DNA from 2 places in the Paenibacillus sp. B46(2026) genome. Region 1 is predicted to be linked to the other one. Evidence: riboswitches for the same ligand, from Rfam matches in the RefSeq annotation. Region 1 holds a riboswitch; the other holds the start of a gene.
The links. Region 1 has a riboswitch for FMN ahead of ribD (bifunctional diaminohydroxyphosphoribosylaminopyrimidine deaminase/5-amino-6-(5-phosphoribosylamino)uracil reductase RibD). Riboswitches for the same ligand answer to the same signal wherever they lie in the genome.

Region 1 (15,322 bases):
TTTTCGGTGTACACTAAGAAAAGTGCTGTAATGCTTGGCCCAGGGTCATGCGATTTGGCACCATTAATGATGGTCAATACGAAAGGAGTCATTTACATATGGCGAAACAAGCGAAAATTAAATTGGCAAACGGCGGAGAAGTTTTGATCGATCTGTTCGATCAAGAAGCTCCAAACACAGTAGCAAACTTTGAGAAACTGGCTAACTCCGGTTTCTACAATGGTCTTACATTCCACCGCGTTATCCCGGGCTTTGTAGCTCAAGGCGGATGCCCTAACGGTTCCGGTGCAGGTGGCCCAGGCTACACAATCAACTGTGAAATCAACCCGAACAAACATGAGCGCGGAACACTCGCTATGGCACATGCTGGCCGTAACACAGGTGGAAGCCAGTTCTACATCTGCTACCAACCGCAACCACATTTGGATGGACAACATACGGTATTTGGTAAAGTAGCTAAAGGTATGGAGTTCGTGGACGCTTTAGAAGGTAAAGACAAAATGGAAACTGTTGAAGTTGTAGAAGCTTAATTCCTTCAGCTTAACGGATCCAAACATGGAGTGCTTCTTTTATAGAAGCACTTTTTTTATTTTTGCATACGTTACATACTTGAAATCGATGATTGGAAAGGATGAATGATACCTTGGATATAGTTACTCAGCTAAGCTTGTTAAAACAAATTTATAGTGATCGAACGTTGTGGGACGAAGAACTGCAGGCATCACGACATGTCGTTCCGGATAGTGTATCCGTTCAGGAGCGAGAAGCGCTTGAGGCCGCCGGGCATGAACCGAATCGATTTGTGTGTCCGCAACATGATGAAACGATCACTGAACTGATAAAACTTGCGCAACAATGGACGCTGAATGAAGCAGCACAGGCCTTTGTCTCCTCTTTGTGGTCAGCACCCATGATCTGGCGCTCGCTTCTTACGGGTAAGCTTATTGCAAGTAATATGCCAGAACATGAACATACACCGTATCCATCTTCGAGCACTTGTAAGATCTGCGGATTAAGTGTAGATCAAGCAACCGACACGACATTGCAATGGTATTGGCGCATGACCAATGGAACCCCTTTAGACGGTGATCCCTTTGGACAGCTACTGGCACTTCGAGAGCTGGCTGCCATACAGGAGCTTCCAATACCAAATGAATACGACCGCTGGACATTCCGAGCGGTGCTAACGGTGCTTCGCGAATTACCTCCCAAAACACGCTACAGCAAGGCAGCAGCAGCGCTCAAGAAGGAACGTCTTTTGCCTACACAAAAGGAATATGCCTATCGTGACTTGCTCGAGACGTTAGCTCTGATTGGCATTCTGGATACGCCAGAACACCCCGGAATGATCACGGAATTCACTTCTTACATACAGCGTGACGAGCGTCCCAATGTGCGGGTTGAGGTGCAAGCGCCTCTGGCGTGGTGGGACTCATCTATCGGAATTAATGAGAACAACCTGAACAAGATATTCCATGATTTTGAACTGAGTAATATATCTCTTGCGGATGAGCCTGAGGAGAACCCAGCTGTAAAGGACACGATCTTAGGAGCATTGGAGAAGAAGAGAAGTGTTCGGGGGAAAGTACCAAAGGCATCTCCTGATGCAGGTACCGGGGAGGTACAGTCTGGAGATGTGTATGCTGTTCGGATTCGGGAAGGTGTATGGGTGACCGTATACTGTCACGAAGTCAGAGACAAGCGTGTCATCGTCGAATATCTGGATGGTGTCTTTCCAGAGATGCCGGGAAAAGCAGATTTGCATGGGACGTTTCGACCGAGAACGAATGGACGCTGGAAGTGCTCGGCTATTGCGATCGATTCCACAAGTTGGGTCAGAAGAGTAGCAAGAGAGTTCCCGCTTCCGACTTCGCCCCTGCAAGAACCTGACCGCATTCCATTTCATAATGCCAAAGATTTAAAGCATATGGCGAGCTGGTGTTTTCCTGAAATGTAGAATGATACGAAGGATATGAACTGGATCTCAACAAAAACCGTGTCTCTTGGGAGGAAGCGGTTTTTTGTTGTTTCTTAGCTTATTAAAAGTTAGTATGTGACAAAAAGGAACAAAAAACAATTGATTTTTTGGCAGTAAAGTGCTAACATCCAATTAATAACGAAAGCAATCCTTCAGGGCAGGGTGCGATTCCCTACCGGCGGTGATGCAGGAAGTGTAAGGACACAAGTCCAGCACTTGATGCAAAGTCCGTGACCTGTCTGCCTGTGGCAGATGGCTGATCTGGTGTAATTCCAGAACCGACAGTATAGTCTGGATGGGAGAAGGAGAGGTGCAGACCTAACTGGTTTGCATTCAGCAGGAGTATTGCTGCACAGTCACGATTTGTAATGTCTTGCACTGTGCAGGGAAGAGCCGGTTACGCCGGACAGTTCCATACATATGCCACACTATAGAAGCTCTTTACCTGTAATTGATGTTCATTAAGGTATGTGTCTATTTTCACTTGCCCGAAATGAAGTTTTAGGCAAAGTGTTGGCGTGCTGTATCCATTTCACTCCTGCTGGTGACAATTGTCTCTCATCATCCCCATCGAACTGATTGTTCGACGGGGATTTTTTTCATAATCAAGACTTTAGACCGCGGGGTGAACGGATTTGGAAATGATCAATGATGAATTTTATATGGCACTGGCACTTGATATGGCGGAACGAGCACAAGGACAGACGGGAATTAATCCGGTCGTTGGATGTGTAGTTGTGAAAGAAGGGCGTATTGTAGGCCTGGGAAGTCATCTGAAACGTGGAACCGGTCATGCAGAGGTGCATGCATTGAACATGGCAGGCAGTGACGCAGCAGGCAGTACGGTATACGTTACACTCGAGCCCTGTAGTCATTACGGCAAGACGCCACCTTGCAGTGAACGCCTGATTCATGAAAAGGTGAAACGTGTTGTGGTATGTTGTGAAGATCCAAATCCGCAAGTATCCGGCAGGGGCATAAGCATGCTCCGTCAACAAGGCATTGAAGTTGAAGTTGGCGTATTGCGTGAGCGTGGAAGACGGATGAATGAAAAATTCATTAAATTTATTACAACGGGTCTACCTTTTGTGACGCTGAAGACAGCTACCACTTTAGATGGCAAGATTGCCACTCGCAGCGGAGACAGCAAGTGGATCTCCAACGAGCCCGCTCGTGAGATTGTGCATGCTCTTCGTCATCGTCACCAGGGAATTATGGTTGGCGTCGACACGGTGATTGCCGATAATCCGGAGCTTACAACCCGTTTGCAAGTGGAAGGCATCAGTCCGGTACGCATTGTGGTGGATTCCAAGTTACGTCTTCCTTTAGGTGCAAAAATGGTCAAGGATGGTCTAGCCCCAACATGGGTACTGACAACAGACGAAGCCAGTCCTGAAGCTGCTGAGCGTTTGGAAGCCTATGGTGTCGAAATTATACGCTGTGGTCCTGGACCACGTGTGGATCTGTTAAGTGGACTTAGCAAGCTGGGTGAGCGTGAGATTGGTTCAATTTTGCTTGAAGGTGGAGGCACCCTGAATGGAGCCATGCTGGAGGCACGGTTGGTTGATCGACTGCTCATGTTTATCGCTCCGAAGATTGTAGGCGGATATGATACACCTGGAAGCTTCCGCTTCGAGGGTGTGGAACGTATGAATCAGGCGATTCAATTGAATCAGCTGGAAATCGAACAAGTTGGAGATAATATCAGCATCGGCGGTATTCCGGTGTGGCCTGAATAATAAATGGATCATAATGTAATAAGTTAGGTTCTTAGAAATGATCGAGGGAGGCGGCAGCATGTTTACCGGTTTGGTGGAAGAAGTCGGTCAGATTCGGCGTATTGGTCGGAAAGGCGAAGCGATGGTCCTGAATATCGGAGCTTCCGCCATCATGGACGATCTGAAGATTGGCGATAGTGTGGCAGTGAACGGGGTATGCTTAACTGCGACAACGCTGGAAGGTGGAGGCTTTACTGCCGATGTGATGCCTGAAACGTATCGCCATACCAATCTCAGTCAATTGCAATCTGGCAGTAAAGTCAATCTGGAGCGAGCCATGCAATCAGGCGGCCGTTTTGGCGGTCATATCGTTCAGGGCCATGTCGATGGTACTGGAGTGATTGGTAGTATAACACGTGATCAGAACGCAATTGTGTTTGAGATCAAACCCGATGATCCCCAGTTGTTCAAATATCTGATCCCCAAGGGGTCAGTTACACTGGATGGCATTAGCTTGACCGTTGTCCATACGTCCCAGACCGCATTCACGGTTTCCATTATCCCTCATACGATTGGTGAAACTGTACTAAATGTGAAAAAGACAGGGGATACCATCAATATCGAATGCGATATTTTGGGCAAGTACGTGGATCATCTGCTGCAGTATGGGAGAGGACATCAGGAGACGGGTGCGGGCAAACCGCGCAGTATCAGTGAAGATTTTCTTGCCAATCACGGTTTCGCATAATGAAAGTGCAACAATAGATCAATATGAATTGAGAATGATTCCTTTACACGAGAACGTAGAGAACAGAAATAAACTGGAGGTGGACTAATGTCAAAAAAATCCATTTTGGACACGGTAGAAGAAGCCATATACGATCTCATGCGTGGTAAACCCGTCATTGTTGTGGATGATGAAGATCGGGAGAATGAGGGCGATTTTATCGCTTTGGCCGAAAAGGCAACACCTGAAGTGATTAATTTCATGATCACTGAAGGCAGAGGTCTGGTCTGTGTTCCGATTACACAACAACGTGCGGACGAACTTAACCTGAAACCCATGGTTCAACAAAATACAGATTTCCATGGAACGGCCTTCACCGTCTCTGTGGACCACAAAGATACTACAACGGGTATCTCGGCACATGAACGTTCCATCACCGTGAAGGGGCTGATTGATCCTGAAGCCAAAGCTGGGGACTTCCGCAAGCCTGGTCACATGTTCCCGTTGATTGCAAAAGATGGCGGTGTGCTGCGCCGTGCCGGACATACGGAAGCAGCTGTAGACCTCGCTATCATGTGTGGATCCTACCCTGCGGGCGTAATCTGTGAAGTAATCAAGGAAGATGGTACGATGGCCAGACTTCCGGATCTGCAGGAGATTGCCCGCAAGCATGATCTGAAGCTGATCAGCATTCAGGACATGATTCGTTACCGTAACGAAAAAGAGCAGCTGGTTCAACGTGAAGTAGCTGTGCATATGCCAACGGACTTTGGCGAGTTTCAAGCGGTAGCTTATACGAACGCTGTGGATAACAAGGAACACGTGGCTCTGGTCAAAGGTGAGATTGATGGTTCGAAACCTGTACTGGTGCGTGTACACTCTGAATGTTTGACAGGTGATGTGTTCCATTCTCATCGTTGTGACTGTGGTCCTCAGTTTGATGCGGCACTCAAACAGATTCACGAGGAAGGCAATGGTGTACTGCTCTACATGAGGCAGGAAGGTCGGGGAATTGGCCTGATCAACAAACTCAAAGCTTACAAGCTGCAAGAGGAAGGTCTGGACACTGTGGATGCTAACCTGAAGCTGGGTTTTGCTGCTGACTTGCGTGATTACGGGATTGGCGCCCAAATTCTGAAAGATCTTGGGGTTCGTCAGATCAGACTGCTAACAAACAATCCTCGCAAGATCAAAGGCCTTGAAGGATATGGACTTGAAGTCGTAGAGCGTGTCGCGATCCAGATGGAAGAGAACGAGGACAACACGGTGTATCTTCATACGAAACAAGCCAAGTTGGGTCATATGCTCAAGTTCGATGATATCGAGCAGAACGAAGAGTAAATGAACGTTAGATGATAGGCTTTCTTTATGTAATTTATGGAAGTAGTTAGGTATGGATTGAGTTGCTTACATTTTATTCTATAGTTAGGGAGATGAATTGAATGCCACACTTTTTTGAAGGACATTTGGTATCAGAAGGATTAAAATATGGAGTTGTTGTCGGACGATTCAACGAATTCATCACTAGCAAATTGCTTAGCGGAGCACTTGATGCATTCAAACGTCACGGCGTGCAGGACGATGAAGTGGATGTGGCCTGGGTTCCCGGCGCCTTCGAAATCCCTTTGATTGCTCAGAAAATGGCGGAGAGTGGCAAGTATGATGCGGTGATTACGCTGGGAACTGTCATTCGTGGATCAACTACACATTACGATTATGTATGTAACGAGATGGCTAAAGGGGTAGCGGCAATTAACCTGAAAACAGGCGTGCCTACAATCTTCGGTCTGGTTACAACAGAAAATATTGAACAAGCGATTGAACGTGCCGGAACCAAGGCGGGTAACAAAGGTTGGGATGCAGCTACGGCGGCAATTGAGATGGCAAACTTGACGAAACAGCTAAAATAGTGCTTATTTAATAGTAGTGCCCTGCTTTGCGCAGACGAAAACGGGAGACCGGATTCGGACGGCTTAGCAGGGTTTTGTATTTTTCTGGCGGGAGGATTCGTCTAGTGACGGTAGTTACATACAAACTGGAGACTTTTGAAGGGCCTTTGGATCTGCTGCTTCATCTGATTGATAAGGCTGAAATTCATATCCAGGATATTCCCATCAGCGATATTACCGATCAATACATGGCGTATTTGCATTCGATGCAGGAACTGGAACTGGATATTACGAGTGAATTTCTGGTCATGGCAGCAACACTGCTGTCGATCAAAAGCAAACTTTTATTGCCCAAACCACCGGTAATTGAGGATTTCGAGGATTATGATTATATGGAAGAAGAAGATTATGATCCACGTGCAGAGCTAATTGCGCGTCTGATAGAATATCGCAAGTACAAGGGCATTGCGCGTCATCTTCATGAACGGGAGTGGGAACGGAGCCTTATTTTTTCCAAAGAGCCCGAGGATCTGCGCCCTTATATGCCTGTAGAAGCACCTTCGAACCCGGTTGAGGGTTTGCATACCTCTGATCTGATTGCTGCATTTCAGAAGGCGCTACGCAAGGCTGAGAAGCGTACAACCGTAACTCGGATCAAACGGGATGAAATTTCGGTTAAGGACCGGATACGGGATGTCATCGGCGCTTTGGAAAGTATGGGGCCGGGAGGCAGACTTTTATTCTCCAAGTTAATGGATGAGCATATCTATCGCCATGAGATTGTCGTGACGTTTCTGGCGGTGCTGGAACTGATGAAGATGAAGCAGATTGTCTGTTATCAGGAACGGATGTTTGAGGATATCGTTATGGAGTGGAGAGGGGAAACAAAGAATCATGGATTTTCCGAAATTGAAATCGATTATTGAAGGCCTGCTGTTTTTGTCCGGAGAAGAAGGTCTGAGTATCAAACAAATTGCCGAGATCGTCGATCAGCGAGTCGAGCTGGTAACGGACGCGATTGAGGAAATGATCAGTGAATTTACACAGCAGGGACGAGGTGTACAGATTCTCAAAATCGCTGGCGTAGTCCAGCTGGGCACCTTGCCTGAGCACGCAGTGTATTTCGAGAAACTTGCATACTCTCCAGCACGTACTTCCTTATCGCAGGCAGCTCTGGAGACGCTGGCCATTGTGGCGTACCGGCAGCCGATTACACGGGTTGAGATTGAGGAAATCCGTGGTGTAAAATCGGAGCGTGCTATTCATACACTTGTGAATAAGGATCTGATTATTGAAGTGGGACGAGCCGAGGCGATCGGACGACCAATTCTCTATGGAACGACCAAGTCATTTTTGGATTACTTCGGACTGGCTTCACTTAAAGATCTGCCAGAACCAGGTTTGTTCGAAGATTCGGAGAACCTGGAGGAAGAGACACAACTGTTATTCAACAAACTGGATTTGCAACAACTGGAACCGGAAAGTGCTGATCCGGCGGATGATCTGATCGTCGACAACGAAGATGATAATACGGATTCTTCACTTTAATTTGCAAGTTCATATTAACCGACGCCATTAGTGGAGTCGGTTTTTTTGTGCATTATTTTTAGATAAATTGAACTAAACATTTTACACATAACAGAGAGGACAGAAATAATCTGAAGAAACGGAGTGTTCGCCTAAAAGCTTTCTGAAAGAAAGCTGCATCGGAAGCATATGCTTATCCCCGGATTTACCCTTTAGAAAAGGAATCAAAAAAATCTGGGGATAACAGAGATCGGAGGGTTATTCTGTCATCGGAGTGATGGGTGTAACTATTTTTTAGTCCAATTTATGTATATAAAAGGTATGAAGGACCGTTTCCAAACAAATATGAAATGGGATTTTTAGGTCAGACGTGAATTTTTTCCTATCCAGAGTGCCATACTAGACGAGAAAAGAATTGAGGGCTTGGAGGTAAGGCCTGTGTGGATTTGGCTTGGAGGAATCGGTTTGTTGTTTGCATTGCTGATTGCCGCAGTCCTCATCTCAAATGTTCATGTACATTTTACATTCAGTAAACATAAAAGTGATGATTACGCCAATATTAATGTTCGTCTTCTCTATGGAATTGTGCGGATTAACTATGAGATCCCAAGTATTGTTTTTCGTAATATGAAGGAAGGTTTTCTGGTCAAGACCGAACAATCCATGAATCATTCGAGAGGGGAGGCCCAGGGAAGCGAGCGAGTCAACAAACGCAAAGTCAAGAAGTGGGCTAAAGATGTGAAAATTATGCTTAGGGCAACGGACGCGCTCAAGCTGTGGCTTAAGCAAACACTCACACGCGTACATATGACTCAACTGTCCTGGGCTACCCACATCGGCGTTGGTGATGCAGCATATACAGCGGTGTTGACGGGCTGGGTGTGGAGTATCAAGTCCATTATTATTGGTTTTCTCACATATCAGATCCGCTTTGATGAAACACCCATGCTTCAGGTTATGCCGGTGTGGTCCGATGAAATGGAATTTAGAACGGAGCTCGATTGCAGAGTGAAAATTCGGATTGCAGCCGTATTGATCGCTGGAGTTACACTACTCACCCGTGTGCTTCAAGTCGAGGGCGGATGGCGGATGTGGTTCAAGCTTCTTCAGGAACAGCGCCGCAGGCATAAGGAGAAACAAAAGAATAAGCTTAGTGGGACAACAGTATAAAAACCCATCATAGCCGGTCTGTTTTTGGGAATGTAAGGTTGGGGTTTGGTGAGTGTACTTAAAATGCTTATTACATAAGTCCCATCAAGTTTGGGGATGATATGGTTAGATCAAACCTAGCTTACATTGAAACTGGAGGGAATTTAAATGTCAGATCATCCAATTCAAGGCTTAATGGAAACCGCAATGGAAAATATCAAGGCCATGGTGGATGTCAATACAATTGTTGGCGATGCAGTTGAAACACCAGATGGTACCGTGATTCTGCCAATCAGTAAGGTGGGATTCGGATTTGCTGCCGGTGGTAGTGATTTTCACGTCAATGGCGAAAGTAGTGGCAAAAGTGGTGCTACGGGTACCTCTACTGAACATGCCAGTTCAGCTAAAGTGGCTTCTCCATTTGGTGGCGGTAGTGGTGGCGGTGTATCCATTCGTCCTATTGCGTTCCTGGTGGTAGGTAAACAGGGGGTACACATTGTACCACTAGATAACTCCACGCATTTGTTTGAGAAGCTCATTGACTCTACTCCTTATGTTCTTGACCGAATTCAGGGCATGTTCCAACGTAATACAACACCAACGAATACAACAGGTGTACCCGTTACACCAGACCCATCAACCTATAGCTAAGATCTATACGCAACAATCCCTTCCGCACCCAATGCGAGAGGGATTTTTTGTTGTTTTCTCCTATGGGACATACTCCAAGTTGTCCGGACATAAGATAGTACAAGATTCCAAGTGACCCGGAGGAATGAATTGATGCGAAAAATAACGAAAGTCATTGCATGCATGCTTATCCCTGTCTTCTTGCTGTCTTCATTTGGGGTTACTCAAGCCCAGGCAACGATTCAAGGTCCGTCTACACATGCGCAAAGCGCTGCTCTCATTGATGTCACATCAGGCCGGATCTTATACAGCAAGGATGGGGATAAGGAACTGCGAATTGCCAGTTTGACCAAAATCATGACGGCAATCGTTGCGATTGAACACAGCAAGCTGGATGAGAAAGTTAAAGTGTCTCCCTCGGCTTTTGCCAAAGAAGGATCATCTCTCTATCTGAAGTTAGGTGAAGAGATGACGCTGGAAAACATGTTGTACGGGCTAATGCTCCGTTCAGGTAATGACGCTGCCTCTGCGATCGCAGAACATGTGGGTGGTTCGGAAGATGGCTTTGTCCTGTTAATGAACAAAAAGGCGGAGCAAATCGGCCTGACGCATTCCCACTTTATGAACCCTCATGGACTGGATGCAGAAGGTCATTATTCTACAGCGAATGATTTGGCCCGATTAACGGCATATGCGTTGCACAATCCTGTGTTCAAACGCATCGTAGCCACGGAAGACAAATCCGCGCCAAATCCCAATGAAAGCTGGGAATACTCCTGGCACAACAAAAACAAAATGCTTCGGATGTATGAAGGTGCCGATGGAGTGAAAACCGGCTATACAAAGAAAGCTTTCAGATGTTTGGTTAGCTCCGCTACACGTAACGGACAGCAGCTCGCCGCGGTAACGCTGAATGATGGCAACGATTGGAACGATCATGCTCGGATGCTTGATTTCGGGTTTGAGTACTTCCCGTTGGTAGAGGTCGCCAAGCAAGAACAGCCTGTGCAAAATACAGATGTCGTTACGGGCCGGGGATTTTGGTACCCACTGGCTAAAAGTGAACAAGGCTCATTGACCAAGAAATTGATACTACACGAAAATCGAGGACAGTCGGAAACGGAAGGCAAGGAAAAATCGACAGATCCTTCGTTTGGATTGGCAGGTCGCATTGATATGCAACTTGACGGCAAACTTGTTGGCTCAATTCCGGTGTATCGCAAAGGCAGTTATATTCCTCCTGAACCGAAGACAGAAGATGCAACGCTGGGTGGAATCGGTGATGTCTCTTCCTGGGCAGCTGCATGGCGTGCCGTGTTAAGCCACCTGTTGTCTCCTTAGCTAAATCGCCATTGAAGGGAGGATATAATCCATGATTAATCTAATTTGGCTGCTCATGATTTTAATCGGATTTGTTTTTGCAGCCGTCAACGGTAATATCGAAGTGGTCACGCAAGCTGCTTTTGATGGGGCGGCAACGGGAGTCACGGTCTGTTTTGGACTGATTAGTGTGCTTGTGTTCTGGATGGGCATGATGAAAATGGCCGAGGATGCCGGTCTTCTGGCCCGGATTGCCAAGCTGCTCGGTCCGGTTGTGGGCTTCCTGTTCCCCGATGTGCCCAAAAATCATCCGGCGATGGGTTATATTCTCTCCAATATGAGTGCCAATCTGCTGGGGCTAGGAAATGCGGCTACACCGATGGGAATCAAAGCCATGCAACAGCTGCAGGAGCTTAATCCGGACAAACAAACAGCTTCTCCTGCCATGTGCACCTTACTGGCTCTCAATACGGCAAGTATTACCATTATTCCGACAACGCTGATTGCCATTCGCTTAAACTATCATTCTGCCAATGCTACAGAGATCGTGGGAACAACATTGATGGCTACCATTATCGCTACACTTGCTGCTATAATCGCTGATCGCTGGTATCGGAACAGGGCTTTACACAAACCGCCGCGCATACAGAAAAGTGGCAATCCCGGCATGAAAGGATGAGCACTTTTGTTAACCTTCATCAACTGGATCTCCGTCTGGGCCATCCCGGTTATTATCGCGTTTGTTCCATTATATGCGTTTACCAAAAAGGTCCCGGTTTACGAATCCTTTGTTGATGGGGCCAAGGATGGTTTCTCCACTGCAATCAGTATTATTCCGCATCTCGTGGGCATGATGGTCGCAATCAGCGTATTTCGTGCCTCGGGTGCACTGGATTTTGTGATTAGTTTGTTCGCTCCGCTGGTGTCCTGGATGGGTGTTCCAGGCGAAGTGTTGCCACTCGGAATACTGCGTCCTTTAACTGGGACAGGCTCCCTGGCGTTTACAACCGATCTGATCAAAACCCATGGCCCTGACTCCATGATTGGACGTATGGCATCTACGATTCAGGGGAGTACAGACACCACGTTATATGTGCTGACTGTTTATTTTGGGGCTGTAGGCATACGGAACGGTCGATATGCACTCAAAGTAGGGTTGTTTTCCGATGTCGTTGGTTTTATTGCTGCCCTCGCCATTTGTTTGCTCGTTTTTGGTTAAAAGATATCTCCTTTCCTTCCGATATATTAGATATGCTAGAATAATAGCGGAGGAGAGTGAGACATGCAGAAGAGTTGGAAACGAATGCTCCGTGTCGGAATGACAGGCGTGCTTGCCATTGCAATGCTCGCGGGTTCAACGGGGCTGGCGACGGCTCAATCCGTTCAGACAATACACTTTACAGGTTACTTCGACAAACAGCTGCGTGCACAAATGGCAGTCACAGCGGATTCTTTTCCAGTCGTGAATGTACGTTTGGTCAAGCAGGATGAACCCGATATGGTATATTATGATGTTGGTACCTCGATCCTGATCTCCAAGGATGAAGTGCTCACGAATTACCATGTCGTTCAGAGTTTTGCAGAGCTGTCTGATGGCGATGAAGGCTCACTGACTGTCGCGAGTCCCGGTTCTCTGGGTCAACCCGTGAAGGCGAAGATCATTAAGACAGATTCGGTGACGGATATGGCACTGCTGAAGCTGGACAAGGAAATCGACGCCAAACCGGTCACGTTTGCTAATGCCCGGGATAACCAGGCTGTCTATACCATCGGATTCCCCAAAAATCCTGCTGGTGATCTTGTCATCCTGGATGAAGATTTTCCTTCAACCTACAATACGATAGCCAAAAGCAGAGTGTTCAGTTCCCAAGCCTCGGATGTTCCAGGCAAGAAGGGAATCGGCAGTATTGTGAAATCCATGGCACAAGGTAATTCAGGTGGACCCGTTCTGGATCAGAACAACCATGTGATCGGTATGATGACGTTTGTGTATGGTGGACGGACCTATTATATTACTTCCAAAACATTGCAGACTTTCATTAAAGACAGCAGCATGCCTGCCAAAAAGCAAATTGTGGTTGCCGGTAAAGTTTCCAATTAAATGATTTGAGGAAAAGGCTCATCTCTACGCCATCTGTGTTCAACAGGTTGGGTAAAGGTAGGCTTTTTTTGCGTCAATCTCAAGGGGGAAGGTAGCCTAAAATGCATATTCGTGTCGCCAGTTTACAAAATCCTTGGATTATCCTTGTGATTTCCCTGCTTGATGGGTATCATTAGTGTGAGGTGACATGACAAACATGGAAAGATTACAAAAAATTATCGCACAGGCAGGCATTGCATCCCGCCGCAAGAGCGAGGAACTAATCCTGTCCGGCAAAGTAGAAGTTAACGGGGAGGTCGTAACCGAACTGGGTACGAAAGCGAACCCCGAAGAGGATATGATTACGGTTAATGGAAAACCGATCCGCAGTGAGAAAAAAGTGTACTTGATGTTGAACAAGCCAAAAGGCGTAATTACAAGTGCATCTGACCCTGAAGGTCGGAAAATTGTATCCGACTACCTGAAAGGTGTCAAGGAACGTGTATACCCAGTGGGTCGTCTGGATTATGACACTGAGGGCTTGCTGATTCTTACTAATGATGGTGAGTTTGCACATTTGCTGACGCATCCGAAGCATCACGTACCCAAAACGTATCATGCAACGGTCAAAGGAGTACCGCATGGTACAGCTCTGGAGAAATTAAAGACAGGCATTATGCTGGATGACGGCATGACTGCTCCTGCAGAGGTAGAGTACAAAGATGTGGATACAGCGGCCAATGAGTCGGTCATTTCCATTACGATCTATGAAGGACGTAACCGTCAGGTTAGACGTATGTTCGAGGCAATCAACCATCCGGTAACCCGTCTGAAACGGATTTCGTTTGGTGGGATTTTGCTACAAAACCTGAAACGTGGTCTGACACGCAATCTGACCAAAGAAGAAGTAAACAACCTGATTACCCTCGCACAATCAGAACCAGCCAAAAAAATGAAAAAAAGGTAATGCGAGACACATAATATTCATAAAACCGCCGCAGTTTTGTGACGAAATTCGCTATAATTGTTCATAGGATGTTCACAGTTATCTTAGATCAATGATATGCGAATGTTAGAGTCACTTAAAAGGGGAGCAGCACATGGGGAAATCAAGAAGAACGGTGCAAATCGTCATTTTGTTATTGATCCTGGTGTTGGGCGGATATGCGATTACCACATCGGTATCCGGCTCGAATGGCAAGCCAAAGGAAGGGGACAAGTCTCCTTCTTTTGAACTGCTGGGCCTGGACGGTCAAGTTCATACGTCTGATGAGTATAAAGGAAAAGCAATGGTGATCAACTTCTGGGGCACATGGTGCGAACCTTGTGTTAAAGAAATGCCCGCACTTCAAGCGCAAGCTGACAAATGGAAGGACCAGGGAGTACAATTTGTCGGGATTAATGTTGGAGAAGACCAGATGACCGTGGATAATTTTGTACGGCAGGTTGGGGTTACGTTTCCAATCATGCTTGATCGGGAGAAAAACTCGGTTCGTGATTTCGGAATCTCTCCGATGCCAACGACTTTCTTTGTATCTGACACAGGCAAAATCTCTACTATTCATATCGGGCAACTTGATTTGGACACACTTGACGCTCAAATTTCGCAACTGGCGAAGCAGCCCTGACAGGAGGTCTATTCGTGTTCCAAAATACCAAATGTGAGTGCGGACACCAAAATCCAGTCGGCACTGTGCTGTGTGAAGCATGTGGCAAGCCGTTGCTGGAGGCAGAAGCTAAATCGGATGAAGTGCTGGAAATGCGTTATGATGGCATGGCGCGACGTTCACAGCGCAGTAATCCCAATATCATTGACCGCATATGGAACTTTTTTTCATCCGTCAAAATTGCCGTCTATATGATTGTTTTCACGCTTGTAGGCTCCATGCTTGGCACGATCTATCCGCAAGAAAGTACGTTTCTGAATATTGATCCTTCCGAGTATTACAAAGAAACCTACGGCCAGTTGGGTCATATTTATTATCTGTTGGGTCTATCCCATACATACGAATCCTGGTGGTTTATTCTGCTGCTTGTGCTCATTGGCGCATCATTGGTGATATGCAGTCTGGATCGCGTCCTGCCGCTCTACAAAGCACTGAATAAACAGAAAATACGCAAACATACGCAATTTTTGACAAGGCAGCGTCTGGTGTACCAAGGTTCCATTGAAGAGGCACCCGAAGACTGGATTAAGAAAGCGGTTACGCCGCTGAAAAAGAAAGGATATCGTGTGCACACCCAGGGTGACGCATTACTCGCCGAGAAACAGCGATTCAGTCGATGGGGGCCATATGTCATCCA
Region 2 (15,322 bases), 380 kb from region 1:
ATTTCAGACATAATCTAGCAGCAGAATCTCAAGGCAGACTTCAAGTTGCCAGACTATACGAAATGACCAATGACCGTGGTGTGAAAGACATGTTGTCGTGGTTGCTGGCTCGAGATACCATGCATCAGAATCAGTGGATTGGAGCAATAAGAGAACTTGAAGAAAAAGAAGGAGTTGTTGTACCGAGTACGTTCCCCAAAGAACTTGAGAAGAGAGATGTTGCGTACGTTCTCTTTAACTTCTCTCGTGGTGATGAGAGTGCAACCGGGCGATGGGCTCACGGTCCAAGTATGGATGGGCAAGGAACTTTCCAATATGTTCAGCATCCTCAACCTTTGGCACCTGCACCTAAGCTTCCCCCAGCGCCGCCGTATATTTTTGATACCCCACCTGAGGTTCTAAGAAAAGGAAGTTCAGCGGATGTACCGCCGTATATGCCATAAGAAATTGATTGAAAATGGATAAGGGGAAACAGAATATATTCTGTTTCCCCTTTTCATTAACAAAATGCGTGATTCTAGATCATGCACTTCCATTTGTTTTTTGAGGTAGGAGCCAATACCCAGAGATTGTTAACTGAATGTTTACATAAAATTAGGAAGGTAACAGAAACTAGAATAGTTAGTCAATTGAGAAAGGAGGACAAGCATGTTTTTTTATCGTGAAGACCTGATCAATATGATCGTACCAGACAAGCCTGATCCCGCGGCAGCAAAAGTATTGCAAGAGACGCTTGGCGGCCAATTTGGCGAAATGCGGACGATGATGCAATTCTTCTTTCAAAGCAGTAATTTTCGGGGGAATGCCACGCAGTATAGAGACCTGATCCGCGGTGTATTTATTGAGGAATTAAGCCATATTGAACTGGTGCAACAAACAATTAATCAGTTATTAACGGGTGCCGGAGCAGAAGGCGCGGGAGATGCAGGGGTTGACGGTGCTCCATTGGATGAAGCGATTAAACATGCCAACCCGCATCATTACATCATGGGTGCTCAGAGCTCACTGCCTGTTGATGCTGCAGGTAATCCATGGCTTGGGAATTATGTGTACGATCATGGGAATCTGGTAAGCAACTTACTTGATAATATTGTGTTGGAGTCTACGGGTGTGTTGCAAAAATCAAGAATATATGAAATGAGTACCAACAAAGCATTCCGTGAAACGCTGGGTTTCCTGATTGTTCGTGATAATGCGCATCAAAATGCATTTGCCAAAGCACTGGAGACCCTAGGCGTGAATTGGGGCAAAATATTCCCGATTCCCAACTATGATATTAATAAATATCCGGAATGCCGGAAATATGTAGATATGGGCTTCCACAATGCGCAGTTTAATTTCCGTCTAGACAATACGCGTATCGCTGAGATTTTCAGTGGTCAAACGCCAAGTCGTAATGGTGGGGAACTGCAGGTAATCGATCCCCCACAAGGATATCCACTTCCTTATATGCCTGAACTTCCAAATGAGCATAGCCCAGGGATACATGATCTCAATGCATAGAGAATGAACAATCGGAACCAAAAAGAGACACTTGTGGTCTCTTTTTTTGCAACGAACACAAAAAAGGAACCCCATGCTGGGTTCCTTTATGTGTTACATGAAGATGTGTTACTGCGGGCGTTGTTGATTCGAATACGTGCCAAAAGATTGACCATTAGTTGAGATATTAGGAGTGTTATATGGCTGCTCCAAATAAGATATGTGTTGTGAAGATGAGTGTGCAAGTTGTTGTGCGAGACTGGAGATTTGTTGTAATTGCTGGATAGCGGTTTGATGTCCTTGCAGTGCGGTCTGGATCATATGTGCAGCTTGTTGCTCGCGTTGTGCCAATTGCTCCAGTTGTTGAGCGTTGCTTTGTTCTTGTCTAAGTAATTGTTGGTATTGCATCGAAGCCTGTTGTGTTTGTTGCGTAAGTTGTTGAGCCAATTGTGTAATTTGCTGCGATTGAGAGAATTGATTCATGTGTAAAAACCTCCTATGTGTTTTGATGTACCTGTGTATTATGTAATGCGGTTCTGAGAAATATTCAATCTTTCCTGTTTCATTCAAATGAGGATTATTTTATGAACATGATTCGCTGTGGATTGGGAAGGCTACCTCTAGTGACCTAAAATGATACAGAAAAGGAATGACAACATGAGTAAAGCATCGACTAACGCTACAGAAGAAAAGAAATTGAAATGGTGGCAATTGAGTCTGCTAGGTGTGGCAGGAACCATTGGTACAGGGTATTTTCTGGGTTCCAGCCTTGCGATATCGATTGGTGGTCCAGCTGTGTTGCTGGCCTATATCTTGGCGGCCTTGGGTACATATGTAGTTTTTGATGCGCTCGCGAGAATGACAGCGGACCATCCGGAACAAGGGTCTTTCCGTTCATATGCTAAGAAAGCCTTTGGAAGTTGGGCAGGTTTTTACAGCGGATGGTTCTATTGGTTTTCGGAGTTGCTAATTATGGGAAGTCAGCTAACCGCGTTGTCCATTTTCTCTAGGTTCTGGTTTCCGGCTGTACCGCTCTGGATTTTTGCTGCGGGATTCGGAATTGTGGGTCTTTGTATTGTATTCTTCGGTAATAAAGGATTTGACCGGGTTGAAAATGTACTGGCTATCATTAAAATTGCTGCCATCATCATGTTCTTGGTGCTTGCCATCGCTCTTCTCGCAGGATGGATTGGGGGAACCAAGTATGAACATAAAGTACCGATGGATATGGCAGCGATTTTCCCAAAGGGTGGCATTGGCTTGTGGTCTGCGTTTCTTTTTGCGTTCTATGCCTATGGAGGTATTGAAGTGCTTGGTATTATGTCATATCGGCTTCAAAAACCGGAGGATGCCCCAAAGGCAGGAAAAGTCATGCTCATTGCGCTATCCACAGTATATGTCGTATCCATTGGATTGGCGTTAATTATGGTTCCTTTGAATGTATTCAATCCCAAGGAGAGTCCATTTGTACTGGCACTTAGTAGTGATCACCTTGCTTTTGTCCCACATTTGTTTAACGGGGTGCTCATTGTAGCCGGATTTTCAACGATGACAGCTTCGCTATATGCGGTGACGTCTATGATTATTACCCTCGCTCAGGAGGGGGACGCCCCGCAGTTATTTTCTCGAAAGTGGAAAACGAAGTATCCGTTATTTGCTTTGTCCCTTATTGGTTGTGGTTTAGTTGGTACGATCATAATGTCCATGTTACTCCCAGGCAAAGTATATGAATACATCACGACTGCAGCTGGACTGATGCTTCTGTACAACTGGTCTTTTATTTTGTTATCCTCCGGTAAACTGTTGAAATCAGGCAAGTTCGATGTGATCAAACGCTGGATTGGCTTATTGTTAATCGCAACTGCAGTCACAGGAACGCTGTTTCATGCACTCAGTAGACCAGGATTCTATATCAGCTTATTGCTTGTCTCTCTCATTGCCATGAGTGACGTCATTGTACAACGGATTCGCAAGAAGAAGTCTGAGACCAAAACATCATCAAACCCTAAGAAGGGCGAAAACGAAAAAAATGAGCAGCGTTCTACGGGTATAAGCAGTTATCACATCACGGGTATTCGGCTACGCAAAAAAACAGACTCAAATAAAGAAGAGAAATTGTAGCGCTTTATATCCAAAGTAACAGCCAAAACCGATTAAAGACAGTCCGGATATGAGAGAAATCCCTTTAAGCACAGCAGTAGTGAGATACTTACGAAAAAAACTCACGGCAGTCGCCATGAATAGATCCCACAGAAGTACGCCAAAGATGATAGAAAGGGGGTTAAATAGAGACATCAGGAATCCTTGAACAAATGACTTGGAAAGCTCCGAATGATCACCTCTCATTTGAGAAGGGGCAGGGTTTCCTGCATTTTTCATACTCTTTAAACCTGTATAGATGAGTACAAAACAACCAAACATCCAGAGGAATACCCTTACAAATGGAACTTCAAGTAGATGTACGATGCCAAAATACACGAGCAGCATGTAAATGATATCGGCTGCGATGGCTCCTAGTCCAACAAACCAGGCAGGCATGAACCCACCTCGAATACCCTTGTCCAATTGCGCAGCATTGATCGGTCCAATAGGGGCTGAAAGTGATAACCCCAGGATCACATAACCTAACATGATATAAATACGATGTCCTCCTTTCCATACAGTACAGCATACTCTTCAAAGTGCTTTTGTAGGACATGATTAATGAAGGCAATGTATACTTTGTGCACGATTGAACCATATTAGTCGGAAATAAAGGGGGTGATTGTGTGCTTATGCATTGGATAAAGGAGGTATTTACATCACAAAAGAAAGGAGAATCGTTCAATAAACGAACACAACATTCAAAAATTCTGGATATTTCGCTAGAAGATAAACTTAACAGCATTATCAAGGCATTTGAGTATAGTCCTGATTTTGTAGTTCGTGAGTTCCCTATGTTAGAGGAAAAGGGCACTTCTCTAGCTGTATGTTACATGGAAGGGCTGACAGATTCTACGCTGTTGGTTGAACTTATGGACAATATCATCCAATGGATGAATACGAATCCTCTTCTGGGAGATCAACAAAGAGATGTGTTAGTGAAAAGAATCTTACCCTCCGGAAATATCCGGAATATAGATTCGTCGCAACTCATCTATGAAGCTTTACTAACAGGCCATGTAGTTATACTTATTGAAGGTGTGAAGAATGTTCTGGCAGTGCCGATCACAGGAGGAGCAAGAAGATCGGTGGAGGAACCCACGTCCCAAACGGTGGTCAGAGGACCAAAGGAAGGATTCACAGAGGAACTTACGACTAACATTACCCTTGTTCGACGAAAAATACGGACTCCTGAATTGAAATTCCAGATGCATACCATTGGAGAGTACACCCAGACAGTAGTTGCACTGGCTTACATCCAGGGTATTGCCAAGCCAAAAGTCGTTGAAGAAGTTACCAAGCGTCTTAATGCCATCAACACAGATAGTATACTCGAAAGTGGTTACATAGAAGAATTTATTCAGGATGCACCGCTTACGACTTTTCCAACCATGATCAATACGGAGCGCCCAGATACGGTTGCAGGCAGTCTATTGGATGGTCAAGTAGCCATTATGGTAGATGGTACTCCATTTGCCTTGATTGCACCTGTTACTTTTTTTAATTTCTTTCAAACGCCCGAGGATTATTATCAGCGTTATGATATCTCTACCTTTCTGCGGATTATACGGTTAATCTGTTTCCTCGTATCTTTGTTGCTACCTTCGACTTTCATAGCACTAACCACATTCCAGCAGGAGATGATACCGACCACGTTATTGGTCACCCTGGCCGCACAACGGGAAGGGGTCCCTTTTCCGGCATTACTTGAAGCCCTGCTTATGGAAATTACGTTCGAGGTCATTCGTGAAGCTGGAGTTCGAATGCCGCGCGCCATTGGACCTGCAATCTCCATTGTTGGTGCGTTGGTAATCGGACAAGCTGCCGTAGAGGCGGGATTGGTCTCAGGCGCGATGGTCATTGTGGTTTCCTTTACAGCAATAGCGAATTTTGCTATACCCTATTTCAGTATGGCCACAGCAGTAAGGCTATTGCGTTTTCCGTTTATGTTGCTGGCAGGCACGCTCGGGTTATACGGCATATTGGCAGGAGCAGTGCCATTGCTTGCACACCTGGTATCTCTGAAGTCATTTGGCGTTGACTACCTCATGCCATACAGTCCGTTTTTCAAGTCAAATATGAAGGATCTTTGGTTGAGAGTACCATGGTGGGCGATGAAGACGAGACCCGATGAAAAGTCGAATACGAATAAAACGAGACAAGCCCCTCACCAATATCCGTCCGGATCGGATAACATTGTAGACCGTATCAATGAAGCTGAGAACGAATAAGGAGCGATTTATATGATTCGTTTGCAGTCCATATTCATCTTACTTATACTCGGACTGATCACTGCTGGATGTGGAAATCGTACAGAATTAAATGATCTGGGCATCACAACGGCAACAGGATTTGACAGGCAAAACGGAAAGTGGATCATTACCTATCAGGTTATTGTACCGCCAGCGAGCAGTTCAATTGGATCGTCGTCTGGTGGATCTCAATCGCCCGTGAACACATTTTCATCAGAAGGCAAAACGATTCGGGAAGCTGTTGTCCAAAGCAGCGTCGAGAATCCCAAAAGATTATATTTTGCACATACCAATATCGTTCTGATTGGTGAAGAAGCGGCGAGATACGGGATTGCTGAGATAATGGATCACTATTATCGAAATATCGGTGCCCGGGAATCTGCCAAGCTTATTATTGCAGATGGTCAGGCAAGAGAGTACCTCGAAAAACTGATTCCTCCAGAGAAACAGCCGGGGCGTGCTTTATCCGAGATTTTGGAACGGAATAAAGAAAAAGGGTCGTATTATCCCGTGATGAACATCCATGAGGTTGGTCTGAAGATCACTTCAGACAGTGGATCCTCCGGAATTCCTGGTGTTACAGCAGATACACAGGGCAATAACAAACAGAATTCAATTGATATTTTTAAGGAGACATCAATACCCGGGAATTTAAGACTTCAAGGATTAAGTGTATTTCTCAAAGACAAAAAGATTGGGGTCCTGAACCAAAAAGAAAGTATGGGTATCGTCTGGCTAACAGACAGGGTGAACTGGACTAACTTGACCTATACAGGCGCAAAGGGCGAGGTGAACTCTTTTCTTGTGCGCAAAGCAAAAGTGAAGGTCGTTCCTGTGAAAAAGGGGCTTCATTATGCTGTTCAGGTGGATGCAAAGGTCGACGCTGAGTTGGATGAGAGTACATCAGGAGAGGATATAGTAAGTAAACATACCATCCATGAATTGCAGCGACAGGCTGAACAAGTCATCCAAGCACAGATATTGGCCGGGTGGCGAGGGAACCAGCGGCTCCATGTTGATATGTTGGGGATCGCAAACAAAATACATCAAAGACATCCCAAAGAGTGGAAAGTTTTAAAAGATAACTGGTCCAATGAATTGGCACAGATGGATATTAACATAAACGTAAACGTAACTCTGGAACGAGTAGGTCTGCTTCAAGATTCTTTCAGCAAGTTGCTTGGCGAACAGAAAGACTAACACCAAGGAGAGGTTCAATCATGAAATTAGCTAGGGAGCTTCGCGTATCCGAATTGGCTGTTTGTCTTTCCCTATTTGAAGTTGGGAGTACAACTTTGTTTCTTATGGGCGGAGAGGCCAAACAGGATGCATGGTTAGCCATGCTCGCCGGGGCTGCTGGTGGCTTGGTGTTACTACTCCTACATCTGGCTATTCATCATCAGGAACCTGAATTGGATTTGTTTCTACTGTGTCGCCGCTATATGGGGAAAATATTAGGAACAATCGTAAGCCTTTCATTTATAGGTTATTTCGCCTATGAAGCTTCACGAAATTTACGTGACATCAGTGAAGTCACTGAATTGACCTTACTGAACAGAACATCCATGTGGATCATCAGTATGATCACAATTATAGTCGTATCCAATACCGTACGATATGGATATCGTGTACTGTTTCTCATGTGTATGATTCTGTTTCCACTCATGGCACTAGGCTATACGTTAATCAGCTTCTTAATTCCGGCAACAGGTCTTTTTCACTCAGATCTGGTATTGCCCGTAATGGAGAATGGTTGGAAACCGATTTTTCAAGCTGCTTTTCCGGAAATTGTCTCCTTTCCATTTGGGCAGGTTGTCTTATTCCTGGTCTTTTATCCCTATGCTCGGAAAGGCAGGAATCTTAATAGAGCGGTGATCATCGCCTATATCCTAACGGCTCTCGCTTTAACATTTATCAATCAACTTATCATTTTTGTCTTGGGTCCTCAGATTGCTACTTATAGTACACTTCCACTTTTGGAGACTGTGCAATTAATCGAGTTGACTGAAGTGTTTGAACGGATGGATGCCTTGTTTACTTTACTCCTTTTCCTGGGATTAGGTATTAAAATGGCTGCATTTTTCCATGGAGCTGTGATTGGACTGGAAAGAGTAACTGGAGCGAACTATAGGAAATGGGTGTTTCCAGTAGGGCTTGTTCTATATGGGTTGTCTTTTTTATCACCGACATTTACAGAACATATTGAGATAGGGCGAGGATTCACGTTGAATTATACTTCTCCTGTATTTCAGATCTTTTTACCCGTACTCCTATTGGTTGTCATCCTTTTGAGAAAGAAAGGTATGCAGAAAAACGAAAAAAACTAGCAAGCAAGTTACCACTTGCCACGATATAAGAACCATTCCACGAAACACCGTTTGAGTTGGTTGGGGTAAACCACCATGACTGTCATTTCGCCAAATTGTCCTCCCAACACTTCCTGAACCTGACGTGCAAGCATGGGATCGGGACGATCTACTTTGACTTGATAAATTCAAAATTTGTTTAACCTGTCTATTGGGAATTAAACAACAAAATAAACAAAAAGACAAAGCAGGAGATTGGAAGCTTCTCCTGCTTTGTCTCATCATTTCACTACAACATATCGTTAGACGTCGTTCCAATGATAACTATTCTGAATCCGGTCTTTTGACCTGAAGCGGTGGGGGAATGAGCCAACCTTTTTCTTTGTTCATTTGAAGAATTCGTAAGCCTAAAGCGGTCTTGGTTGCATGATATTTGGCGAATAGCGCGCCAATATCTTCTCTGATTGATTGCCCAATCGTTTGGCTTGCAGCAACTAGACCCATGGATGTATCGGCTGTTACTTTTGCAGCAATCTCAGGATCTGTGAATCTTGCGCCAGCCGGGATATCTTCAAACGCTACATGTGGTCTTTCCGGTAGTGTTGGTGCAGGGGCAATACCATTTTCAGTCAATAGTGTGTCGCATTCTTTAATTTCGAGTTTGGCTTGGTCCAGCAGGTCTTCCAAGATTTTCTTTAAATCTTTATCTCCTGCATGACTCATATAAGCTTGATAGCAAGACACAGCGCCTTTGGCTATTGTGGAACATTGCCATACACTAAAGATTTCACCATAATGCATCGGCTCGTTCTTGGGGTTGCCACTTAGAATACCCATGATTTGATTTCCCTCCAGTAGGTTAATTTATCACCAACTTATGATCGCCTGTATTCTATAAAATTATGCACTGAACAGGGAATGGAGGATGCTATAGTTATTAACATCATTTTTATTATGTAAACCAATACGAATCTAAACTATTTTATCTTGTTATTCAAAAAAGGAAAAACCAGCAGAACAGGTCTGCTGGTGGGAGTGCAACATGTATTTTTAGACTGGAAAAAGTGGGTTTCCATTCATCCCAATCCATAGGTTAGATTGTTCAAGCTGTCCAGCCAGATGTAATAACCAATCTTCGCGTCCCTTGGTTGCCATCACCTGAACGCCCATTGGCAAACCTTCAGGTGTTATATGCAAAGGTACACTTATCGCAGGCTGGCCTGTTAAATTCGCAAGCTGGGTGAACGGTGTATACGTAAGACTTGGCTCAAACATTTCATAGATGAGTTGTTGCTGCTGGGTCTTGTCCAGTTCGCTGATCCGCATGAGGTTACGGATCTGTTCATCATGAGGTGTCAATTCTCCAATCTTGGGTGCAGAAAAAGCATTAACGGGTGTGACGTAGAAGTCGTAACGCTCAAACAAAGTGGACATCTGAGCAGCAGCTACATCCCATTCAGCCAGACTATGTACAAATTCTGCAGCGGACACTTTTTTGCCAGCTTCAGCCAGAACCCAGGATTCAATCTCCATATCGTCGGATGTTAATGCTCTACCCATGGAACGTTCCATGGATGAGATCATCGCAGCCATTTCGCCGCTGTTCATCATGTAATAGTTCTCCATCAGCTTGACTCCATTGACCGGACTCAGCTTTTCTTCAACGTAATGCCCCTGATCTTCCAACCAGCCAACCATTTTATATACCGCTTCTTTGGCTTCTGTGCTGACGGGTGTACCTACAGGTGAATCTGTTGTGTACGCAATTTTCAGTTTGCGTTGATGAGGATAGCTCATATCTGCCAAGTAACTGCCTGGGAATAATGGCGCATGAAACGCAGCTTCAGGCTGAATGACTTGCAAAGTATCGAGCAGGGCGGCACTGTCCCGAACCGAGCGGGAGAGGGCAAAATCAATTGATGCGCCTTGCCATTGACGACCAACTCCGGGGCCTACAGGTGTACGTCCGCGCGTTGGTTTTAAGCCAAACAATCCGCTAAAGGAAGCCGGAATACGAATCGAACCGCCTCCGTCACTGGCTCCAGCAAGCGGAACAATCCCTGAAGCTACTGCCGCGGCAGCGCCGCCACTTGATCCACCTGGGGAGTGATTGATATTCCATGGGTTGCGACTTGGACCATGGAGACGGGGCTCGGTAATATTTTTTAAACCAAATTCTGGCGTATTGGTATGTCCTATGATGATAAAGCCTGCATTGCGGAGTCTAGAGACATAGTTTGAATTCCGAAGTGCACGATGCTCGCTGAACAGGCGTGAGCCTGAAGTCAGAAATTCACCTTCCAAGGATTGGGAAATATCTTTCAGGAGTAGGGGAACACCGGCAAAAGGTTGTTCTCCAGGGCGAACCAAGCCAGCTTCTTGCCGTGCACGGGTTTCATATGTACGAATGACCGCATTAAGTTGCGGATTTACTTCTTCAAGGCGTGCAAATGCCGCTTCCAACAATTCAACCGGGGATACTTCCCGGGATCGGATCAGTTCAGCCAAACCTACGGCATCGTAGGAGGTATATGAGAATGAAGACATTATGATCGTTCCTCTCTGAATATAGTTCATCTGTTATTCCATATGTCATCGTACCACCGGATTAGATAAAAGACAAAAATGATCGAGTATCGAGTAATGAAGAGAAAAAAAGCACTACTCATCGAATTTGATGTGCAGTGCTTTCATGTTTATATTTGATCCTTTGATAAAACATCGAATTACTCTGTACGAAGCTTCGGTGCCGTACCAGACGCAGTTGATGATCGTTCCTGCTGTTTGGAAATGGCGAAGAGGGCCACCCAGATCAAGATAAACCCAAGCAACTGCTCCCATGTAATCAGCGTCCGGAAAGCAATCCAGTTCACCAACACACCTGCCATCGGGAAGCTCAGTTCCGCGAGAGTTGCGACAGAAGCTTTGGTCGACGATAGACCTTTATAATACAACAGAAGACTAAGCAGACCTGGTAACAATGCCTGACCGAGAATGTTGAGGATGACAGCAGTCTGTTCACCCGTTCCGGATGGGAGTGTCCAGGCAGCACCTTCGTTCCACGTCATAAAGATCAGGAGCGGGAGAGCAACGACGAAGCGAAGGGAAGTAACGGTCTCATAACGCGCCTGTCCCAGCATCAATCGGCCCATTACGGTTGAACCTCCCCATAAGGCAGCAGCCCCAAGGGATAACAGGCTGCCTGCATGAATCCAGTTGTCCCAGTTACCTAGTGGCAGTGTGAAGCCGAATGTAAGCAAATATGTTCCTGCAAGTGCAATGAACAACAGTCCGCCGAAGCGACGAGGCAATGTCTCTTTCAATAACAGCTTCGCCAGAACGATAGCGAAGAGTGGCTGCATTTTTTGCAATAACAGTACCGTGTTTGGATCGTTATGTGTAAGTGCCATGGTGAATAATACCGTTGCGAGTGCTGAACCACCCCATGAGATAAAGATCACGGCAATCCAGTGGCGAGCGCGCAGGTTCTTCAGATCAGCCCGGAATTTCCACAGCACGGGAATGGCAATAAGACTGACGATGATATGTTCCACGAGTACAATCTGTGTGGATGTCATCGTTTTAAGCAAAATAATGCGGAAGAGTGGATCCACACCCCATAGGGCGGCGCCGAGCACAACCAGCCAGAATCCGGTATTACTTCGTTCCTTGCGGTAAACGGTTGATGCAGATGATGTCTTTTCCATATTCAGGACTCCTTCGTCAGAACACGGAATCTTCAGTTGGCAAAATCGACAAAAGCCCCCGTTTTGGTATATACCAAATAAACGGGGGCTCATCCAAGGACATGCGTCAGGAAAGAGGCCTTCCCGTGAACGGCATGTCCATGTGTTGATCTTCTCTCATCCGGACTGTACCGTCGGCCTTGGATTTACACCAAGTCAGTCGCTACATGTCCTTAGTTAAGAATAAATAGCGAGTCGCGGGCTGGTTCCGAAGAACATCACCGCCGGTTGGGAATTGCACCCTACCCCGAAGATCCTATTCAATTATATAGTGTGTTGAACAAGCTGTAACATTAATAAGTTCATCTTATTCCTGTAAGCGCTAGCAGTTCAAGTGTTTTTTTAGAAAACGATTTTCCAGCTTCCTTGCTGTCTGCGAAGGAGCACGATCTGACCTGCGTGATACGCATCGTGAAGAATCCAGCGGGCAAGTTCGTGTGCCCACTTCTCTTGAGAGTCCATATAAGCTGCTTCCAGATCGGACTCCTGTAGCGCCGCCAATTGATCTCGCAACTGCTTAGCTAATCGGGTTGTACCCTGTTGCAGTGTATTCCATCCATCTGCGTCCGTTGGATCTCCAGAATTCCCAAACGTGTATTCATTGGAGTCTGCAGCAGGAAGGGTAGGCTCCTTACCTTGCATGCGACATAATAAGCGATGGTTGTAATAATACATATGGTTAACCAACTGCCAGATGCTTAATCCTCCTGAAGGCGGAATCCAGGCTGCTTGTTCTGCTGTAAGACCTTCCAGGGATTTTGACAATGGCACAATCCAGTTACACTGATCCCAGGTTTCATCTTTTTGAATAAGTAAGACATCTAATGCTGTAGTTTTGGTCATTCATTTATTCCTCCTTGAGTACTATTGTGGTGTAACTAGCTAAAACTGCTTAATGAGGTTACACTTAATATAACACATCAAAGATAGGACGTAACCCTCTTTATAAAATAAAGATGGTTACACAGAGCGGAGGCATGAATGGACAGGTTATGGACCGATTTTGTAAACAGTGATTATCACGATTGGCGTGGGGGAGATCGATCGGAGGACAGGCTGGGGAAGGCAGACTGGCAACAATACTTTCTGGATCGATGGCAACTTAACGCTTCTGTCCCTGCATCTCCAGAAGATGAGTTGTTGATGAGGAACTTTAGGAATGAATTGCGGACCCTGGGAGCCCGTGTCTCTTCTGGAGCATCATTAACGGATGAGGAAAAACAATGGTTGAACGGCGTTATGGAAGCAGGGTATGTAACAAGACGATTGACTTCATTTGATCAGGAAATGAAACTCCAACTGGTAGCCGTAGAAGCTCATTGGCACCAGGTTATGGCTGAGGTAGCTGCTGACTTTGCAGTGACTTTGGTGGAAGGAGAAGCGGGCAGAATTCGGATATGTGATAATTCGGATTGCCGCTGGATGTTCTATGATGATACCCGAAGCAGAACACAGAAGTATTGTGATGATAAGATGTGCGGGAATCTGATGAAGGTCAGAAGATTTCGAGCGAAACGAAAAACCCAAAATTGATAAATATTAACAATAACTATATAATGTATATATACTAGCGAAACAATAGTCAGAAGCCGTACGGATTCGTATGCAGGATGTGATCGTCTTTCAAACCAAATATGATGGGAGATGTGCCTTGTGCGGACAAGTTATCTGTTGAAAAATGGCTGTGTGTTGTCGATGGATGCTCGAGTTGGACAGTATAAGAGGGCGGACGTTTTGATCCAGGATTCACTGATCACCGCGGTTCAGCCCGATCTGGATATTCCGGATGCGGAAGTCATTGATGCTTCATCCATGATTATTATGCCTGGGCTGGTGGACACACATCGGCATGTGTGGGAATCACTTGTCAAAACAGCGGGAACCAACTGGTCCTTGCCAGTCTATTTGCAAAATCTCTATTATGGTGCGATGGGCAGCAAGCTCCGTCCACAAGATAGTTATATTGCTAACCTGCTCGGTTCCATCGAAGCGCTTAATGCAGGAGTGACGACGGTGTTGGATTGGAGCATGCCGTATTCTTCCGAGCACACGGATGAATTGATTCGTGGACTTCAGGATGCCGGGATTCGGGCGGTATTTGCTCATGGAGTCCCTGGGGAGACGAACTACTGGAATCGGGATAGTCTGCTCACGTATTCGAATGATGTGAGAAGAGTCAAAGAACGTTATTTTTCATCACTGGATCAATTGCTTACGTATGGACTTGCCATTCGTGGTCCGGAGTTCAGTCATTGGGATACAACTGTGAAGGAGATCGAGCTAGCCCAAGAGCTGGATGCAATCTGTTCCATGCATGCCGGATTTGGCAGTTGGGGATCGGTGGATCGTTCTATTAGTCACTTGTATGAAGCGGGGCTGTTAAGTCCACGAGTGAATATCGTTCATGGTAACACCATGGGCATGGACGAATACAAAATGTTGGCCGATAGCGGGGCTTCTCTGTCGGTCACACCTGAGGTTGAAATGATGATGGGTCATGGATATCCGGCAACCGGCTATTTTCTCGAACATGGAGGAACCCCTACACTTGGTGTAGATGTGGTGACATCTACAGGCGGGGATATGTTTTCACAGATGAAGTTTGCTCTTCAGGCTGAACGATCCAGAGCCAATGAACAACTTCTGCAGCAGGGTGAGATGCCTGGTGAGTTGAACTTACAGTCCAGCCAGGTACTGAGATTTGCAACTTTGGCTGGTGCCCAAGCATTGGGATTGGAGCAGAAGGTTGGTACGTTGACCCCAGGAAAGGAAGCGGATCTGATCATGATTCGTACCACTGATCTGAATCTGTTCCCCGTTCATGATCCGATCGGCGCTGTCGTTCAATTTGCCAATCCATCCAATGTGGATACGGTCTTTGTGGCAGGCAGACTCGTGAAGCGAGAGGGCAAGCTGTTGCATGTTGATCTGGATGCAATCCGCCATGCGGCGATGCAGAGCAAAGAATACTTATTATCTCAATACCGGATGTCCGATGCGGAGAGAATTACTTTTTCGTGAATCGTTCTCATAAAAACCTGAAATAAGGTCAGTTCATATTTTCATATACACCACTATCTATATTACGAAATGAAGGGCCGCATAACGCTATGTGGCTCTTTAACGTGCCTTCGTATCGCCGAATTAGACAGGATAAGGTAGGAAGGGACAGCGGAAAAAGACGAAAAGATCTCTCTTTTTCTTAACTTCATATAACAGAGCTAAAATGACCATAATCATAAAAAATAGGGCTTATCAAAACTGCGCATAATATAAATTATACGCAGTTTTGATTTAAATCCATTTTCATATTCATCCACGTGCAACAGATCATGATAATATTCGCGGAAAAAGAACAAAATCGAACATCTCTTCACTGCTACATCCATAACAT

Region 2: linked by a shared signal. The riboswitch ahead of AC1S8V_RS17325 (DMT family transporter) and the one ahead of ribD (bifunctional diaminohydroxyphosphoribosylaminopyrimidine deaminase/5-amino-6-(5-phosphoribosylamino)uracil reductase RibD) in region 1 are both predicted to bind FMN.

The regions. Positions count from the first base shown of each region.
Region 1 is NZ_CM165907.1:4,274,897-4,290,218, reverse strand. It holds gene AC1S8V_RS19175 (peptidylprolyl isomerase) at 99-530, shown strand; gene AC1S8V_RS19170 (hypothetical protein) at 668-1,957, shown strand; FMN riboswitch at 2,123-2,289, shown strand; gene ribD (bifunctional diaminohydroxyphosphoribosylaminopyrimidine deaminase/5-amino-6-(5-phosphoribosylamino)uracil reductase RibD) at 2,614-3,717, shown strand; gene ribE (riboflavin synthase) at 3,776-4,444, shown strand; gene AC1S8V_RS19155 (bifunctional 3,4-dihydroxy-2-butanone-4-phosphate synthase/GTP cyclohydrolase II) at 4,532-5,764, shown strand; gene ribH (6,7-dimethyl-8-ribityllumazine synthase) at 5,866-6,333, shown strand; gene AC1S8V_RS19145 (segregation and condensation protein A) at 6,438-7,238, shown strand; gene scpB (SMC-Scp complex subunit ScpB) at 7,207-7,860, shown strand; gene AC1S8V_RS19135 (DUF2953 domain-containing protein) at 8,278-9,009, shown strand; gene ytfJ (GerW family sporulation protein) at 9,157-9,639, shown strand; gene AC1S8V_RS19125 (D-alanyl-D-alanine carboxypeptidase family protein) at 9,772-10,959, shown strand; gene AC1S8V_RS19120 (nucleoside recognition domain-containing protein) at 10,991-11,617, shown strand; gene AC1S8V_RS19115 (spore maturation protein) at 11,624-12,157, shown strand; gene AC1S8V_RS19110 (S1 family peptidase) at 12,221-13,039, shown strand; gene AC1S8V_RS19105 (pseudouridine synthase) at 13,236-13,985, shown strand; gene AC1S8V_RS19100 (redoxin family protein) at 14,119-14,646, shown strand; gene resB (cytochrome c biogenesis protein ResB) at 14,661-15,322, shown strand, end outside.
Region 2 is NZ_CM165907.1:3,893,544-3,908,865, reverse strand. It holds gene AC1S8V_RS17380 (manganese catalase) at 1-443, shown strand, start outside; gene AC1S8V_RS17375 (manganese catalase family protein) at 649-1,503, shown strand; gene AC1S8V_RS17370 (AMP-dependent synthetase and ligase) at 1,612-1,965, opposite strand; gene AC1S8V_RS17365 (amino acid permease) at 2,140-3,603, shown strand; gene AC1S8V_RS17360 (LysE family transporter) at 3,580-4,122, opposite strand; gene AC1S8V_RS17355 (spore germination protein) at 4,257-5,855, shown strand; gene AC1S8V_RS17350 (Ger(x)C family spore germination protein) at 5,868-7,076, shown strand; gene AC1S8V_RS17345 (GerAB/ArcD/ProY family transporter) at 7,097-8,203, shown strand; partial or broken gene AC1S8V_RS17340 (manganese catalase family protein) at 8,248-8,337, opposite strand; gene AC1S8V_RS17335 (DUF3231 family protein) at 8,507-9,019, opposite strand; gene AC1S8V_RS17330 (amidase) at 9,233-10,729, opposite strand; gene AC1S8V_RS17325 (DMT family transporter) at 10,909-11,889, opposite strand; FMN riboswitch at 12,034-12,187, opposite strand; gene AC1S8V_RS17320 (DinB family protein) at 12,271-12,771, opposite strand; gene AC1S8V_RS17315 (CGNR zinc finger domain-containing protein) at 12,910-13,461, shown strand; gene AC1S8V_RS17310 (amidohydrolase family protein) at 13,582-14,949, shown strand.